Regions from separate parts of the Pseudomonas sp. GW823-FHT06B06 genome, predicted to be linked through region 3. Evidence: predicted binding sites of a transcription regulator. Region 3 holds the regulator's gene; each other region holds the start of a gene.
The links. The regulator sigma-54, encoded in region 3, starts transcription at its own class of promoters, with help from an activator protein. The targets are predictions, from matches to a motif close to ANTGGCATNNANNTTGCTNT.
Positions count from the first base shown of each region.

Region 1: a site for sigma-54 is predicted at 3,111-3,130, ahead of AC1Q8Q_RS16480 (flagellar hook-length control protein FliK). Genes of this name have one in related genera too.
Region 2: a site for sigma-54 is predicted at 2,956-2,975, ahead of flgB (flagellar basal body rod protein FlgB). Genes of this name have one in related genera too.

Region 1 covers NZ_JBXAHO010000016.1:59,775-65,060, forward strand. The annotation lists gene fliN (flagellar motor switch protein FliN) at 1-73, opposite strand, end outside; gene fliM (flagellar motor switch protein FliM) at 138-1,106, opposite strand; gene fliL (flagellar basal body-associated protein FliL) at 1,116-1,616, opposite strand; gene AC1Q8Q_RS16480 (flagellar hook-length control protein FliK) at 1,782-3,062, opposite strand; gene AC1Q8Q_RS16485 (Hpt domain-containing protein) at 3,164-3,514, opposite strand; gene AC1Q8Q_RS16490 (ATP-binding SpoIIE family protein phosphatase) at 3,545-5,251, opposite strand; gene AC1Q8Q_RS16495 (STAS domain-containing protein) at 5,257-5,286, opposite strand, start outside.
Region 2 covers NZ_JBXAHO010000027.1:68,818-74,103, reverse strand. The annotation lists gene flgA (flagellar basal body P-ring formation chaperone FlgA) at 30-791, opposite strand; gene AC1Q8Q_RS22530 (chemotaxis protein CheV) at 873-1,805, shown strand; gene cheR (protein-glutamate O-methyltransferase CheR) at 1,852-2,679, shown strand; gene flgB (flagellar basal body rod protein FlgB) at 3,017-3,424, shown strand; gene flgC (flagellar basal body rod protein FlgC) at 3,428-3,871, shown strand; gene flgD (flagellar hook assembly protein FlgD) at 3,887-4,609, shown strand; gene flgE (flagellar hook protein FlgE) at 4,642-5,286, shown strand, end outside.
Region 3 covers NZ_JBXAHO010000002.1:115,789-121,074, reverse strand. The annotation lists gene ptsN (PTS IIA-like nitrogen regulatory protein PtsN) at 1-63, opposite strand, end outside; gene hpf (ribosome hibernation-promoting factor, HPF/YfiA family) at 76-384, opposite strand; gene AC1Q8Q_RS02230 (RNA polymerase factor sigma-54) at 460-1,953, opposite strand; gene lptB (LPS export ABC transporter ATP-binding protein) at 2,138-2,863, opposite strand; gene lptA (lipopolysaccharide transport periplasmic protein LptA) at 2,863-3,411, opposite strand; gene lptC (LPS export ABC transporter periplasmic protein LptC) at 3,398-3,970, opposite strand; gene AC1Q8Q_RS02210 (KdsC family phosphatase) at 3,979-4,503, opposite strand; gene AC1Q8Q_RS02205 (KpsF/GutQ family sugar-phosphate isomerase) at 4,503-5,286, opposite strand, start outside.

The DNA.
Region 1 (5,286 bases), on a different contig from region 3:
CGGTTTCTTCCAGGGCAGCAGCCCACTCATCAGCCAGCGCCTGATCGTCCAGGGTATTCATATTGTCAGCCATCATTTGTCCTCGGCGAACGACTCTTCAATTAGAAGAGTTGATTAATAGGGGTAATTGCGCCGCCTCAACGGCGCTCGATCGGCTCGATCACTTGCAGTGCAAGGTTGCCCTTGTGCGAACCCATCTTGACCTTGAAGGCCGGCACGCCGTTGGCGCGCATGACCAGCTCTTCCTGCATGTCCACGGGAATCACGTCCCCTGGCTGCATGTGCAGGATGTCGCGCAGCTTCAACTGGCGACGGGCAACGGTGGCGTTGATCGGTACATCGACGTCCATCACGTCCTGGCGCAAGGCGTTGACCCAACGCTCGTCCTGGTCGTCCAGGTCGGACTGGAAGCCGGCATCGAGCATTTCGCGCACCGGTTCGATCATCGAGTAAGGCATGGTCACGTGCAGGTCGCCGCCACCGCCATCGAGTTCGATGTGGAAGGTCGACACCACAATGGCTTCGCTCGGGCCAACGATGTTGGCCATGGCCGGGTTCACTTCCGAGTTGATGTACTCGAAGTTCACTTCCATGATCGCCTGCCAGGCTTCCTTCAAATCGACGAATGCCTGCTCCAGGACCATGCGCACCACGCGCAACTCGGTCGGGGTGAACTCACGGCCTTCGATCTTGGCGTGGCGACCGTCGCCGCCGAAGAAGTTGTCCACCAGCTTGAACACCAGCTTGGCGTCGAGGATGAACAGCGCCGTGCCGCGCAGCGGCTTGATCTTGACCAGGTTGAGGCTGGTCGGCACGTACAGCGAGTGTACGTATTCGCCGAACTTCATCACCTGCACACCACCGACCGCCACGTCTGCCGAGCGGCGCAGCATGTTGAACATGCTGATGCGCGTGTAGCGGGCAAAACGCTCGTTGATCATTTCCAGCGTCGGCATGCGTCCACGGACGATGCGATCCTGGCTGGTCAGGTCGTAGCTCTTGACGGTGCCGGGTTCGGCAGCGATATCGGTCTGTACCAGACCATCGTCGACGCCATGCAACAGCGCGTCGATCTCATCCTGGGACAGCAGGTCCTGCACGGCCATGTCGTGTTCCTACTGCAGTACGAAATTAGTGAAAAGCAACTGTTCGATCACCACTTTGCCGAGCTCTTTCTGCGCCACTTCCTGGACGCTGGCGGTGGCCTTCTGGCGCAACATTTCCTGGCCGACCGGCGAGGCGAGGGTCGCGAAATCCTGACTGGAGAACAGCATCACCAGGTTGTTGCGGATCACCGGCATGTGCACCTTGAGCGCGTCCAGATCCGCTTGGTTGCGCGCAAGCATGGTAATGCTCACTTGCATGTAGCGCTGGCGTCCGTTCTGGTTGTAGTTGGCCACGAACGCCGGGGCCATCGGCTCGAAAACGGCAGGCTGCTTGCCCACGGGGGTGGTTTCGGCCACGACGGCAGGCTTGCTCTGGGCACTGTGCATGAAGTACCAGGTCGCCCCCACGGACAAGCCGATCGCCAGCAACAGCGCCACCACGATCAAGATGATCAGCTTGAGTTTGCCTTTGGTTGCGGGGTCTTTTACTGCTGCGTCGCTCTTCGCCATGCCAATAATCCGTCACTATTCGGTTTTTACAGTCGCGCGACTAGGCAAGAGCAAGTGTTATGCCAGAAGCAAAAGATCGCAGCCTGCGGCAGCTCCTACATTGGACTGCGTACATCCTGTAGGAGCTGCCGAAGGCTGCGATCTTTTAGGGGGCGCCGCGAATTATCAGGCGTAATAATCGACTGCGCTGGAGCCAATCACGCTAGTCGGGCTGGCCGCAACTTGGGTAACGCTGGCCGAAAGCTCGTCATCCATCGAATCAAGGCGACCGCCGCCAGCACTGGCGCGTCCACTCTGCGCCTGCTGATGTTGCGCCTGGTCCTGGGATCCCCGGGACTGGTCCGAGACGTTGACGTCAACCTGGCCCATGCCCTGCTGGGTGAACATGTCGCGCAAACGCTGCATCTGCCCGTCCAGCGCTTCACGCACGCCCGGATGCGCGCTCATGAACGTCACCTGGGTCTGCTGATCGGGCACCATGTTCACCCGAATGTCGAGACGGCCGAGTTCGGCCGGCTGCAACTGGATGTCGGCCGCCTTGAGATTGGCGCTGGACAGGTACATGACCCGATTCACCACTTCTTCCGTCCAACCGCTCTGATGCATCGCGATGGGCTGGTTGACCGGCAGGGCGTTGGCGGTTTTTGGCGTCGCTGCCTGGGTCAGTGCCGCCAGGCGGTCGGCGAAATCGTCGACCCGGGTATCGCTGCTGGCAGACTTGAGGTCCTTGAGCCCATCATCGATCAGGCCACTGAAGGCCTGGTCGCCGCCCTGGTCGGTACTGTCCATGTCGGTTTGCACGTCGAGCATGTTCGCCATGCCAGCGGCGAAGGTCTGCGCCGCCGTCCGTTCACCGTCGACCTCGGTCGGAGCTGCCTTGGGTTGTGCCTGGCTTGAGGCCGAGACATGGCCACTCTGCTCCATGGCCATGCGCAGGGCTGGCAGGGCGTCCAGTGGGTCGGCTTCGGGATCGAATCCTGTGTCAGTGGCGGGGACGATTGGCGGGATGACCGCCGCAACGGGCGCTTCGACGGCTGGTTGATCAGCCACAACAGGCGCCGCGATGACAGGCACCTCGACAGGATCAACCGGCGCAGCTTCGACGCCCCCTGCCTGTTCGTCCGTCGCATCGGCGCTGTCCTGCTTGTCGTCGGCTTGCGCCGGCTTGTCGGCGGGCAAGCTTTTGCCGCTATCGGCAACGACAGGCTTCTCGGCGGCAGCGTTATCCTTGACGTCGTCCTTTTTACCGAGGCTGTCGGCAGCCTTGTGAGGTTGTGGTTTCGAAGGTCCGTCAGCAGCCGGGTTCCGGCCTTGTGCGGCGTACACCTGAGAGAAGCTCGACGCCTTGTCCCCGGGCTCGGCGGCGACCTTCGTGGAAGGGGCGGCGGCGGCCTGACTCTTGGCCTGAGCGGCGGCCTGAAGAAGAGAATTTGGGGTAAAGGGCATTTAACGGTCTCCGCTGCACTGGGATCGTAGGTACAGTTGCAAGAGTTAATAGCAAGGGGCGGGCCAGTTTCGCCTGATGGCGACGAAAAGCGTCTTGCGCCTCAGCTTTCCGCCAGGGACCGTTGCCGCTCAGCTTCGTAAAGAGGCCGAACGATCGCGAACTCAAGGTCGATTGCAGTGATCAGCTCCTGGATTTCGGAGGGCGAAAGCTTTTCAGCATTTTTCTCAAGTTCGCCACATAGCGCGACAAGCTTGACGGCGCCCATGTTGCTGCTGCTGCCTTTGAAGCTGTGCGCCACGTCTACGAGCTGCGCAGCTCTCCCTGCCTCGCGCAACCCTTGAAGGCGCTCTTCGGAATCGGCGAGAAAGGTATCCAGCAACTGCGGATACGCGTCCTCCATGACCTCGCGCAACTCGTTCAGCGCGTCGAGGTCCAGATGTTCATCAGCCACTTGTTCGCTCCTTGATCAAGAATTTATGGATTATGCCAGAGCCTTCCAGAGAAACTCCACGCGGGCACTTCGACCATCGTCAGACCAGCTTGCATTATGACCCAACTGACGGATCAGACTGACTCCACGTCCAGACAGACGGACAGGATCGACAGGACGTTCCAGTACCCGCCCGACATCAAATCCCTTGCCGCTGTCCTCGACGCGAATTGCCAGGCATCCACCCTCGCCTTGCGGGGTAACCTGTAAATGCACCCGGACATAACCGTCCTCAAGCTCGTCCAGGCGTGCATTGCGTTGTAGATAATAGCGGGTGAAACCCGACACATCGCGTTTAAGGCTGGAATCCAGGCCTAGCACTCCATGCTCCAGGGCGTTGGAGTACAACTCGGCCAGTACGCTGTAGAGCGCCCCGCTTTGAGCCCGCAGACCGTGCACTTCCTGCAGCAGTTGCAAGAGATGGGGCAACGGATTGAAGCGCTTGAGCGTCGCAGCGCGAAACTCGAAACTGGCCGACCAGTCCAGAGGGCAGGACTGGCCACTGTCGGAATAGATCGGCAGCGGCGGGCTCGCCTGAGTGGGCGCAGGCAGGCTGACCTCGACCATGCTGACGTCGTCGCGCGCCTCACCACGAAAGTCCCGAAGCGCCTGCTCGATATCCTCGAACAAGGTGTCGGGTTGACGATTGGCGGCAAATACCTGCTGCAACCGCTGCACACCAAACAGCTGGTCATCGGCGTCGCAGGTATCGATCACCCCGTCGGACAACAGGAATATCCGATCACCCGGGGCCATCGGAAACACTTCGGTGCGATCATCGAAGGTAGGCGGGCTCAGCACCCCCAGTGGCAAATGCCGCGCGGTCAGTGGCGTTCGCTCGCCGCTGGCAACGCTGTACAGGTAGCCGTCCGGCATGCCGCCGTTCCAGACCTCCACCGAGTGATTCTGGGCACTCAGGCACAGCATCGTGGCGCAGCAAAACATGTCCACCGGCAGGATACGCTTGAGCTTGGCATTCATCTCGCGCAGGGTTTCCGCCAGGCCGTAGCCCTTGGCGGTCATGCCGTAGAAGACTTCGGCCAGGGGCATGGCGCCAACGGCGGCGGGCAGGCCATGGCCGGTGAAATCGCCGAGCAGCACATGCATGTCCCCTGCCGGGGTGAAGGCGGCCAACAGCAAGTCGCCGTTGAACAATGCGTAAGGCGATTGCAGGTAGCGGATATTGGGCGCATTCAGGCAGCCGGAATGAGCCACCTTGTCGAACACCGCCTTGGCCACGCGCTGTTCGTTGAGCAAGTATTCGTGGTGCCTGGCGATCTGGTCGCGCTGCTGTACAACGGTGGCCTGCAAGCGCCGCAAGCGGTCCATCGCCTTGATTTTGGCGGCAAGAATCACCTGGTTGTACGGTTTTGCCAGAAAATCGTCACCCCCGACCTCCAGGCAACGAGCCAATGCCTGGTTTTCCGACAGCGAGGTGAGGAAGATGATCGGAACCAGGGTTTCCCCGGCCAATGCCTTGATTTGCGCGGCCGCCTCGAAGCCATCCATCACCGGCATCATCGCGTCCATCAACACCAGCTGCGGGCGTTGCTGGCGAAATATTTCCACCGCTTCGGCGCCGTTGGCGGCCGTCAACACTTGATGCCCCTGACGGCGCACGATGCTCGACAACAGCATGCGATCGGCGGCGCTGTCTTCGGCGATCAGGATCGTCAGCGATTCGAGTGCCGGTTGCACAGTGATCAACTGATGTCGAACAGCTTGTCGAAGTT
Region 2 (5,286 bases), on a different contig from region 3:
CGGCGCCACATCTTCACCCACAGTAAATCCTACATGGACACTTCCACCTGGCCTGGTGCGATCACCTGTGCCTTGATGACCCGTTTGGAATTGAGATTCTTGACTCGAATCTGTTCGCTCAGGCCGCCACTGGCCAATGCCTCGCCGGGCATTCGCACGCTGAGCGTACCACTGCGGGCGGTAATCACTACCTGGTCGCCCTTGCGTATCACTTCCGCTTGTTCGATGTGCACCAGGCTGATGACCTGATCGTTGACCATTGGTCGGGTAAGTCGCTGCCCGACAGCCTGGTCCACGGCAGTCAGGTACCCCTGGTTAAGCAGGCTGATATCGCGCTCACGCAGCATGACGTCCTGCGGCTCGATAATACCGGCGCGGCGCAGTGGCCGGGTGGTCGTGACGACCTCGCGAAACAGGCGTACTTGAGCGGGCACGAAGACTGTCCAGGGGGATGTTCCCTCACAGCGAACCTTGACCGTTACGCGGCCCAAGGGCTTGGCCGGACTCTCCAGCGTGGCTGTCAATTCCTTGTCGCACATCGGCATGCGCAGACGCGGATCGAGCGGGTTTACCTGGATTTCATAGCGACCCTGGGTTTGACTGGTCGCCAGATAGTCCTCTACGGTGAATTCAAGAAAGCCCTGGGTGACGCCGATAAGCATGTCAGGCAAGGTAACCGCGTCAGCAAGGGCAGGGCTGCCAGCGTTGAACAGGCAAACAGCCGACAACACCCCCAGCCATTGGCGGCAGCGGGTGGTCAGGCGTCGGAATAATGTCGGTTCTGAGTTCATGACATGTAAAAAGCAAGCGCCGTGCCGTTTAGTGAAGAAGGCGCGTCGCAACAACACTTAGCGTTGGCGTAGGAGTCAGGCATGGCTGGTGTAATGGATTCGGTGAACCAGCGCACGCAACTGGTGGGGCAAAATCGCCTTGAGTTGCTGTTGTTCCGTCTCGACGGCCAGCAACTGTATGGGATCAACGTGTTCAAGGTGCGGGAGGTGCTGCAATGCCCCAAACTGACGCTGATGCCCAAGTCCAGTCCTGTCGTGTGTGGCGTGGCAAATATTCGGGGGGCGACCATTCCGATCCTTGATCTGGCGATGGCGACCGGTTCCGGTGGCTTGAAGGACAAGAACAACCCCTTCGTGATCATCACGGAGTACAACACCAAGACCCAGGGATTCCTGGTTCGCTCGGTGGAACGCATCGTCAACATGAACTGGGAGGAGATTCATCCACCACCCAAGGGCACCGGACGTGATCACTACCTGACGGCGGTGACCCGGGTCGACAACCAGTTGGTGGAAATCATCGACGTCGAAAAGGTACTGGCGGAAGTGGCGCCGACCCCGGAAGCGATCTCCGCTGGCGTGGTGGATGTCGAGACCCAGCACAAGGCGCTCTCCTTGCGCGTGCTGACGGTCGATGATTCGTCAGTGGCGCGCAAACAGGTCACCCGGTGCCTGCAAACGGTCGGTGTTGATGTGGTGGCGTTGAACGACGGTCGCCAAGCGCTGGATTACCTGCGCAAACTGGTCGACGAGGGCAAGAGGCCAGAGGAGGAGTTCCTGATGATGATTTCCGACATCGAGATGCCGGAAATGGACGGATACACCCTCACGGCGGAGATCCGCAACGACCCTCGCATGCAAAAGCTTCATATCATCCTGCATACTTCGTTGTCGGGTGTATTCAATCAGGCGATGGTCAGGAAGGTCGGTGCCGATGACTTCCTGGCCAAGTTCCGTCCTGATGACCTGGCATCCCGGGTAGTCGACCGGATCAAGGCAGCAGACATCAGCTAGGGGCGTTCGGCCCCCGGCAGTCAACACGATTTTAGAGGCGGCAGCATTGTCTACGGGTAATTTGGATTTCGAACAGTTCCGGGTGTTCCTGGAAAAAGCCTGTGGCATTTTGCTCGGTGAAAACAAGCAATATCTAGTCTCCAGCCGTCTCAACAAACTGATGGAGCAGCAAGGCATCAAGTCCCTGGGTGAGCTGGTCCAGCGCATTCAGACCCAGCCGCGCAGCGGGTTGCGCGAGATGGTGGTGGATGCAATGACGACCAACGAAACCCTGTGGTTTCGTGATACCTATCCGTTTGAAGTCTTGAAAAACAAGGTGCTGCCCGAAGCGATCAAGGCCAGCCCCGGTCAGCGTCTGCGGATCTGGTCGGCGGCCTGCTCGTCGGGTCAGGAACCGTATTCGCTGTCGATGTCCATCGATGAGTTCGAGCGGTTCAATGCCGGGCAGTTGAGAATGGGCGTACAGATCGTTGCCACCGACCTGTCGGGCACCATGCTGAACAACTGCAAGACCGGCGAGTACGACAGCCTGGCCATCGGTCGCGGCTTGTCTCCCGAGCGGCTGCAGCGTTATTTCGACCCCAAGGGGCCGGGGCGCTGGGCCATCAAGGCGCCGATCAAGAGCAGGGTCGAGTTTCGCTCGTTCAACCTGCTGGACAGCTACGCCGGCCTTGGCAAGTTCGACATCGTGTTCTGTCGCAATGTGCTGATCTACTTCTCCGCCGAAGTGAAGAAGGACATCCTTTTGCGCATTCACAGCACGTTGAAGCCGGGAGGTTATCTGTTCCTCGGTGCTTCCGAAGCGCTGAACGGATTGCCGGACCATTACCAGATGGTCCAATGCAGCCCGGGGATTATTTACCAGGCGAAGTGATGCAAGCGCGACAGGCATAAAAAATGGGAGCCCACAGGGCTCCTTTTTTATGCCTGTCGCGCTTGCATCACGTAGGAGCTGCCGAAGGCTGCGATCTTTTGGACTTGATCTTAAAAAACAAAATCAAAAAATCGCAGCCTGCGGCAGCTCCTACAGGGTATGTGTTGTCCACGGGAAGCGGCAGAAAAGCGGCATCCAGCGGAAACCGGTTGCCGCTTTTCTGTCGTTGCCGCATGGGTCGTTGCCCGCAAAGCCCCGGTTTATGGGGTTTTCTAAATTGGCATGACGCTTGCTTTGACCATCTCACGAAAAACAGGTCAGCCGAAGGTTTCCCGCCATGAGCATCAGCTTCGATAAAGCGCTCGGTATTCACGAAAAGGCATTGGGCTTCCGCGCTCAGCGTGCCGAAGTCCTGGCCAACAACATTGCCAACGCCGACACCCCCAACTACAAGGCTCGGGACCTGGAGTTCTCGAAAGTGCTCGAGGCGCAGAACGACAAGGCCAAGAATGGCACCTTCGCCTTGAACATGACCAACAGCCGTCACATCGAGGCCCAGGGCCTGGGCAATGGCGACGAGTCGCTGATGTACCGCACGCCGATGCAACCGTCGATCGACCAGAACACCGTGGACGCCCAGCTGGAACAGTCGAACTACGCAGAAAACTCGGTCAACTTCCAGGCCAGCTTCACCCTGCTCAACAGCAAATTCAAAGGGCTGGTGTCAGCCCTGCGCGGAGAATAAGTCATGTCTCTCTCCAGTGTTTTCAACATTGCCGGTAGCGGCATGAGTGCCCAGACCACGCGCTTGAACACCGTGGCTTCGAACATCGCCAACGCCGAGACCGTCTCGTCGAGCATCGACCAGACCTACCGTGCGCGTCACCCGGTGTTCGCCACCATGTTCCAGGGCGCTCAAGGTGCTGGCAGCGATTCTCTGTTCCAGAACCAGGACGCAGCCGGGCAAGGCGTGCAGGTACTGGGCGTGGTCGAGGACCAGAGCAACCTTGAGGCACGCTACGAGCCGAACCATCCGGCCGCCGATGCCAAGGGCTATGTCTACTACCCGAACGTCAACGTGGTGGAAGAAATGGCTGACATGATTTCCGCGAGCCGTTCGTTCCAGACCAACGCCGAAATGATGAATACCGCCAAAACCATGATGCAGAAGGTCCTGACCCTCGGTCAGTGATAAGGGGCGACTCAGATGAGTGTTACCGATACCACCAGTGGTCTGAGCCTCAACGACATCCTGGCCAACTCGTCGATCAAGACCAATACCAATTCCGACAGCCTCACATCGGCGGCCAGCAGTGCCACGGGCAAGAAGGCCCTGGGCAAGGATGCGTTCCTGCAATTACTGGTGACCCAGCTGAAAAACCAGAACCCGCTGGAGCCTCAGGGCAACGGCGAGTTCGTGGCACAACTGGCGCAGTTCAGCAGCCTGGAAGGCATCACCACGCTCAACGATACCGTGTCCGGCATCGCTGGCAACTACAACTCGTCCCAGGCATTGCAGGCTTCGGCACTGGTCGGGCGTTCCGTCATCGCACCGGGCGACAAGGCCGTGGTCGACACCACGAAGGGCATGACCGGTTCCGTCGTCATTCCACAGTCGGTGGCTGAAGTGTCGGTGAAAATCACCGACAAGGATGGCAAGACCATCCGTACCATCACCCTGGATGATCAGAAAGCCGGCACTGGCAGCTTCACCTGGGATGGTAAGGACGATGCCGGCAAGGTCGTGGATTCGGGTACTTATACCTTTGTGGCGAGCACCACCATCGATGACAAGGCCGTGGCACTGGTCACCAATCTGCCGGCAACGGTCAACAGCGTGACCATCAGCCAGACCGGCGGTGAGTTGATGCTCAACCTGGCCGGGCTCGGCAGTGTCGCCCTGTCCAAAGTGCAAACCATTGGTATATAGAGCCGACTAACGCGGCACAAAAGGAGTGGAATATGTCTTTCAACATCGGCCTTAGCGGTCTCTATGCCGCCAACAAGCAATTGGACGTCACCGGTAACAACATCGCCAACGTGGCAACCACCGGCTTCAAGTCGTCCCGCGCAGAATTCGAAGATGTGTACTCGGCGTCGAAGCTGGGTACCGGCAGCAAGGTCACCGGCAGCGGCGTGCGCCTGGCCAACGTTTCCCAACAATTTACCCAGGGCGACATCAGCGCCACCGGTAACGTGCTGGACATGGGGATCAACGGCTCAGGCTTCTTCGTACTGAACAACAGCGGCTCGTTATCCTATACCCGCGCGGGCACGTTCAAGGTCGACAAGGAAGGCTACGTCACCAACAGCGATGGCACCTCGCGCCTGCAGGGCTATGGTGTTGATAACAATGGCAAGATTGTCAAAGGCGTATTGACCGACCTGCGCATCGACACCTCCAACCTGGCGCCAAAATCCACCACCACGGTGTCGTCGACGATCAACCTGAACTCGACGTCTCCCGTGATCGATCAGGCAGTGGCAACCAACAAATTCGACCCTAGCAAATCCGAAACCTTTACCAACCAGTTCAGTACGCCGGTTTTTGATACTCAGGGCAACCAGCACACCATGGATCAATACATGGTCAAGACGGGGCCGAAC
Region 3 (5,286 bases):
ACTGCCGCCCGGCACGTTCACCAGGGAACGGCCGGGGGTCAGGATGCTTTCAAGTCGGATCATGGGTTGGGAGTGTTAACGACCCGTAGCGCCCTGGAGGAGGCTCTGAGTCTTTTCCTTATGCTTTTTGAGTTGTTTATCCAGCTTGTCGGTCAGTGCGTCGATTGCCGCGTACATATCGGTATGTTCCGCGTTGGCGACGACCTCATTGCCGGGTATATGCAGCGTGGCTTCGATTTTCTGCTTCAACTTTTCGACGCACATCGTGACTTGCACGTTGGTGATCTTGTCGAAATGCCCCTCGAGCTTCTTGAACTTGAGCTCGACGTATTCACGCAGGGGCTTGGTCACTTCCAGTTGGTGTCCACTGATGTTGACTTGCATACAGCTTCTCCTTCGTTGCCAGTGCATAAAGCGGCAGATCCAGATGATCTGCCACTGGAACGCTGTGGCGTGGCCCTACATCAACCGCTTGCGTTCGCTCGAAGGCGCGATCCCGAGGGATTCGCGGTACTTGGCGACGGTGCGGCGAGCCACCTGAATGCCTTGTGCCTCCAGTAAACCAGCGATCTTGCTGTCACTCAACGGCTTTTTCTGATTTTCCGCCGCCACCAGTTTTTTGATGATCGCGCGAATCGCCGTGGACGAGCATTCTCCGCCCTCGGAGGTGCTGACGTGACTGGAGAAAAAGTATTTCAGTTCATAAATGCCCCGAGGGGTATGCATGAATTTCTGCGTGGTAACCCGCGAAATCGTCGACTCATGCATGCCGACCGCTTCGGCGATGTCATGCAGGACCAATGGCTTCATGGCTTCGTCGCCATACTCCAGGAAGCCGCGCTGATGCTCGACGATCTGCGTGGCCACTTTCATCAGGGTTTCGTTGCGGCTTTGCAGGCTCTTGATGAACCAGCGGGCTTCCTGCAGTTGATTGCGCATGAAGGTGTTGTCGGCGCTGGTGTCGGCACGACGAACGAAGCCCGCATACTGGGCGTTGACCCTCAGGCGGGGCACCGACTCCTGGTTGAGCTCCACCAGCCAGCGTTCGTTATCCTTGCGCACGATCACGTCCGGAACCACGTATTCGGCTTCGGTCGACTCGATTTGCGAGCCCGGGCGCGGGTTGAGGCTCTGGACCAGCTCGATCACCTGGCGCAGCTCATCTTCCTTGAGCTTCATGCGGCGCATCAGCTGGCTGTAGTCGCGGCTGCCGAGCAAGTCGATATAGTCAGTGACCAGGCGCTTGGCTTCGGCCAGCCAAGGCGTCTTGGCGGGCAGTTGGCGCAATTGCAACAGCAGGCATTCACCCAGGTTGCGTGCGCCGATGCCGGCAGGTTCGAATTGCTGGATGCGGTGCAGGACGGCTTCGATTTCGTCCAGTTCGATGTCCAGTTCCGGATCGAAGGCTTCGAGGATTTCCTCCAGCGTCTCGTCCAGGTAGCCCTGGTTGTTGATGCAGTCGATCAGGGTCACGGCGATCAGGCGATCGGTGTCGGACATCGGTGCCAGGTTCAATTGCCACAGCAGGTGGCTTTGCAGGCTCTCGCCGGCTGATGTGCGGGTGGTGAAATCCCACTCGTCGTCATCGTTGCTCGGCAGGCTGCTGGCGCTGGTCTGGTAGACGTCTTCCCAGGCGGTGTCGACAGGCAGTTCGTTGGGAATGCGCTCGTTCCAGTCGCCTTCCTCGATATTATCGACGGTCGTGGCGCTTTCCTGGTAGGAGGGTTCCTGGGTGTCGGTACTGGGTTTGTGTTCGGCGTTGTCGGCCAGCGGGTCGGAATTGTCGAAGTCGTCGCCTTCTTCCTGGCGCTCGAGCATCGGATTGGACTCCAGGGCCTCCTGGATTTCCTGTTGCAGGTCCAGGGTCGACAATTGGAGCAGGCGGATGGCCTGTTGCAGCTGCGGTGTCATCGTCAGCTGCTGGCCCATTCTCAAGACTAGCGATGGTTTCATGGCAGGGGCTTAACACCTTATTCGCCGGCGCACATGCGCCATCCACTACAGGGCGCCGGAGCGCCAAACATAAGCAAATTATATGCCCGAAACCGCGGCGTTTGCCTAGAGCGCTGTAACAATAAAAAAAGGTTGATTTTTTATTGCGCCAAGCGCTCTGCCGACTCGCCGGACACCGCGATGCTTACAGGCGGAATTCATGCCCCAGGTACACTTCTTTCACCAGGTCATTGGCCAGGATGGTTTCAGCGTCGCCTTCGGCGATCAGTTGACCATCGTTGACAATATAGGCGGTTTCGCAGATATCCAGGGTTTCGCGGACGTTGTGGTCGGTGATCAGTACGCCGATGCCCTTGGCCTTGAGGTGGTGGATGATCTGCTTGATGTCACCCACGGAGATCGGGTCAACGCCGGCGAACGGTTCGTCGAGCAGGATGAATTTCGGGTTGGTGGCCAGTGCCCGGGCGATTTCCACGCGACGGCGTTCGCCACCGGACAGGCTCATGCCGAGGTTGTCGCGGATGTGGCTGATGTGGAACTCCTGCAGCAGGCTTTCCAGTTCCTTGCGGCGACCGGCCTTGTCGAGTTCCTTGCGGGTCTCGAGGATGGCCATGATGTTGTCGGCCACGGAGAGTTTGCGGAAGATCGACGCTTCTTGCGGCAGATAACCGATACCCGCCTTGGCACGACCGTGCATCGGCTGGTGGCTGACATCGAGGTCATCAATCAGCACGCGCCCCTGATCAGCCTGTACCAGGCCGACGATCATGTAGAAGCAGGTGGTCTTGCCGGCGCCGTTGGGGCCGAGCAGGCCGACGATCTGGCCGCTGTCGATGGACAGGCTGACGTCTCGCACGACCTGGCGGCTCTTGTAGCTCTTGGCCAGGTGCTGGGCTTTCAGAGTTGCCATTAAGGGGCCTTTTGCTCGTCGGTTTTCTTTTTCGGCTGGATCACCATGTCGATGCGCGGACGCGACTCGGTCACCTTGCTGCCCGTTGCGCGACCGGCGCTGGCCAGCTTTTTCTCGGTGTCATAGACGATTTTCTCGCCTTGAGTGACGTTGCTGTCCTTGTCGATGACCTTGGCGCGGTCGATCAGCACGACACGATTTTGCTTGGCGAGGTACTGGATGGTCACGCCCCATCCCTGCACGGGCTTGGTGTCGCCTGCGGTCTGCAGTTGCTCGAAGTAGGCCAGGTTACCCACCGAGGTCACCACGTCGACGTCGCCATCGGGGGCGCGGGTCATGGTCACCTTGTTGCCCTTGACAATGATCGAGCCCTGGGTGATGACCACATCGCCCGTATAGGTGGCCACACCGTTCTTGTCGTCCAGTTGGGCGTCGTCGGCCTGGATGCGGATGGGTTGCTGCTGATCGTCCGGCAGAGCCCAGGCGCTCACGCTTCCCAGTGCTGCGCCCAGACTGAGCAAAATAGGGAGGGTTTTAACGAGCCTCATACTGTCCTCTTACGTTCGATAGCAGGTGTATCCTGCTTTCTTTCAAATACGCCTTCATGCCGACACCAGTCGATACACCGCCAGCGCCGTCGATTCTAACGGGTTGCTGGGTCTGCGCATATTGCTGCTGCGGGAACACGGTCATGCGAGTACTGGTGATCAGGGTGTCGCGGTTCTTTTCGTCGGTACGCTTGACGCGCACGTTGTCGATCAGTTCGACCTCGGTCCCGCCGGAGTTCACCTCACCGTGATCGCTGGTCACATGCCACGGAAAATCAGTGCCGCGGTACATGTTCAGGTCGGGTTTGGTCACCAGCGTGATGTCGGTTGCCTTGACGTGCTCGGCTTTTTCCGACGTCATTTCGTATTGCACCTTGCCGTCTTCGAGGTACTGCAAGGTGTGAGTGTTGGTCGCGTACCAGTCGATCGGGCTTTCTTCAGTCTTGGCCGGTGGCTTGTCGAGAAAGCGTTCCGGGCTGATGTTCCAGTAGCCGACCGCGGCGAAAATCGCCACGATGCAACTGACCACCAATGTCTTGCGAACTTTTTTGCTGAACATGATTTGGCTCACAGGTACGCGGCATTGGCCGCATCGAGGCGGCCCTGGGCGCGCAGGATCAATTCGCAGAACTCGCGGGCAGCACCTTCGCCGCCACGGGCCAGGGTGATGCCATGTGCGTGTTCGCGCACGAAGCTGGCGGCGTTGGCCACTGCCATGCCCAGGCCGACGCGGCGGATCACCGGCAGGTCCGGCAGGTCGTCACCGAGGTAGGCGACCTGTTCATAGCTTAGGCCGAGTTGCGCAAGAAGCTCGTCGAGTACCACCAGTTTGTCTTCGCGGCCCTGGTACAGGTGGGGAATGCCGAGGTTCTTCGCGCGTCGTTCGACTACCGGGGTTTTGCGGCCGCTGATGATCGCGGTCTGTACGCCGGCGGCCATCAGCATCTTGATGCCCTGGCCGTCGAGGGTGTTGAACGTCTTGAATTCGCTACCGTCTTCGAGGAAGTACAGGCGCCCGTCGGTCAGGACGCCGTCGACGTCGAACACCGCCAGTTTGATCTGTTGGCCGCGTTGCAGCAGGTCCGTGCTCATTACATTACTCCCGCACGCAGCAAGTCGTGCATGTTCAGGGCACCGACCGGGCGATCTTCGCTGTCGACCACGACCAGCGCGTTGATTTTGTGATCTTCCATTATTTTCAGGGCCTCGGCGGCGAGCATTTCGGAACGGGCCGTCTTGCCATGGGCCGTCATGACCTGATCAATAGTGGCGGTGTGGATGTCGATGCTGCGGTCCAGCGTGCGGCGTAAATCACCATCGGTGAAGATCCCGGCCAGCTTGCCGTCGGCCTCCATTATCACGGTCATGCCCAGGCCCTTGCGGGTCATTTCCATCAGCGCATCCTTGAGCAGGGTGCCGCGTTGTACCTGCGGCAGCTCTTGCCCGGCGTGCATGACGTCTTCCACTTTCAGCAGCAGGCGTCGGCCCAGCGCACCGCCCGGATGGGAAAAGGCGAAATCCTCAGCGGTAAAACCGCGAGCTTCCAGCAGCGCGACGGCGAGGGCGTCACCCATGACCAGTGCCGCGGTCGTCGACGAGGTGGGCGCCAGGTTCAATGGGCAGGCCTCGTGGTCGACCTGTACATTCAGGTTGACCTCTGCCGCCTTGGCCAGCGGCGAGTCGGGCTTGCCCGTCATGCTGATCAGCTGGATGCCCAGGCGCTTGATCAGCGGCAGCAGGGTGATGATTTCATTGGTCGAGCCGGAGTTCGACAGTGCCAGGATGATGTCATCACGGGTAATCATGCCCATGTCGCCATGGCTGGCTTCGGCCGGGTGCACGAAAAAGGCCGTGGTACCGGTACTGGCCAGGGTG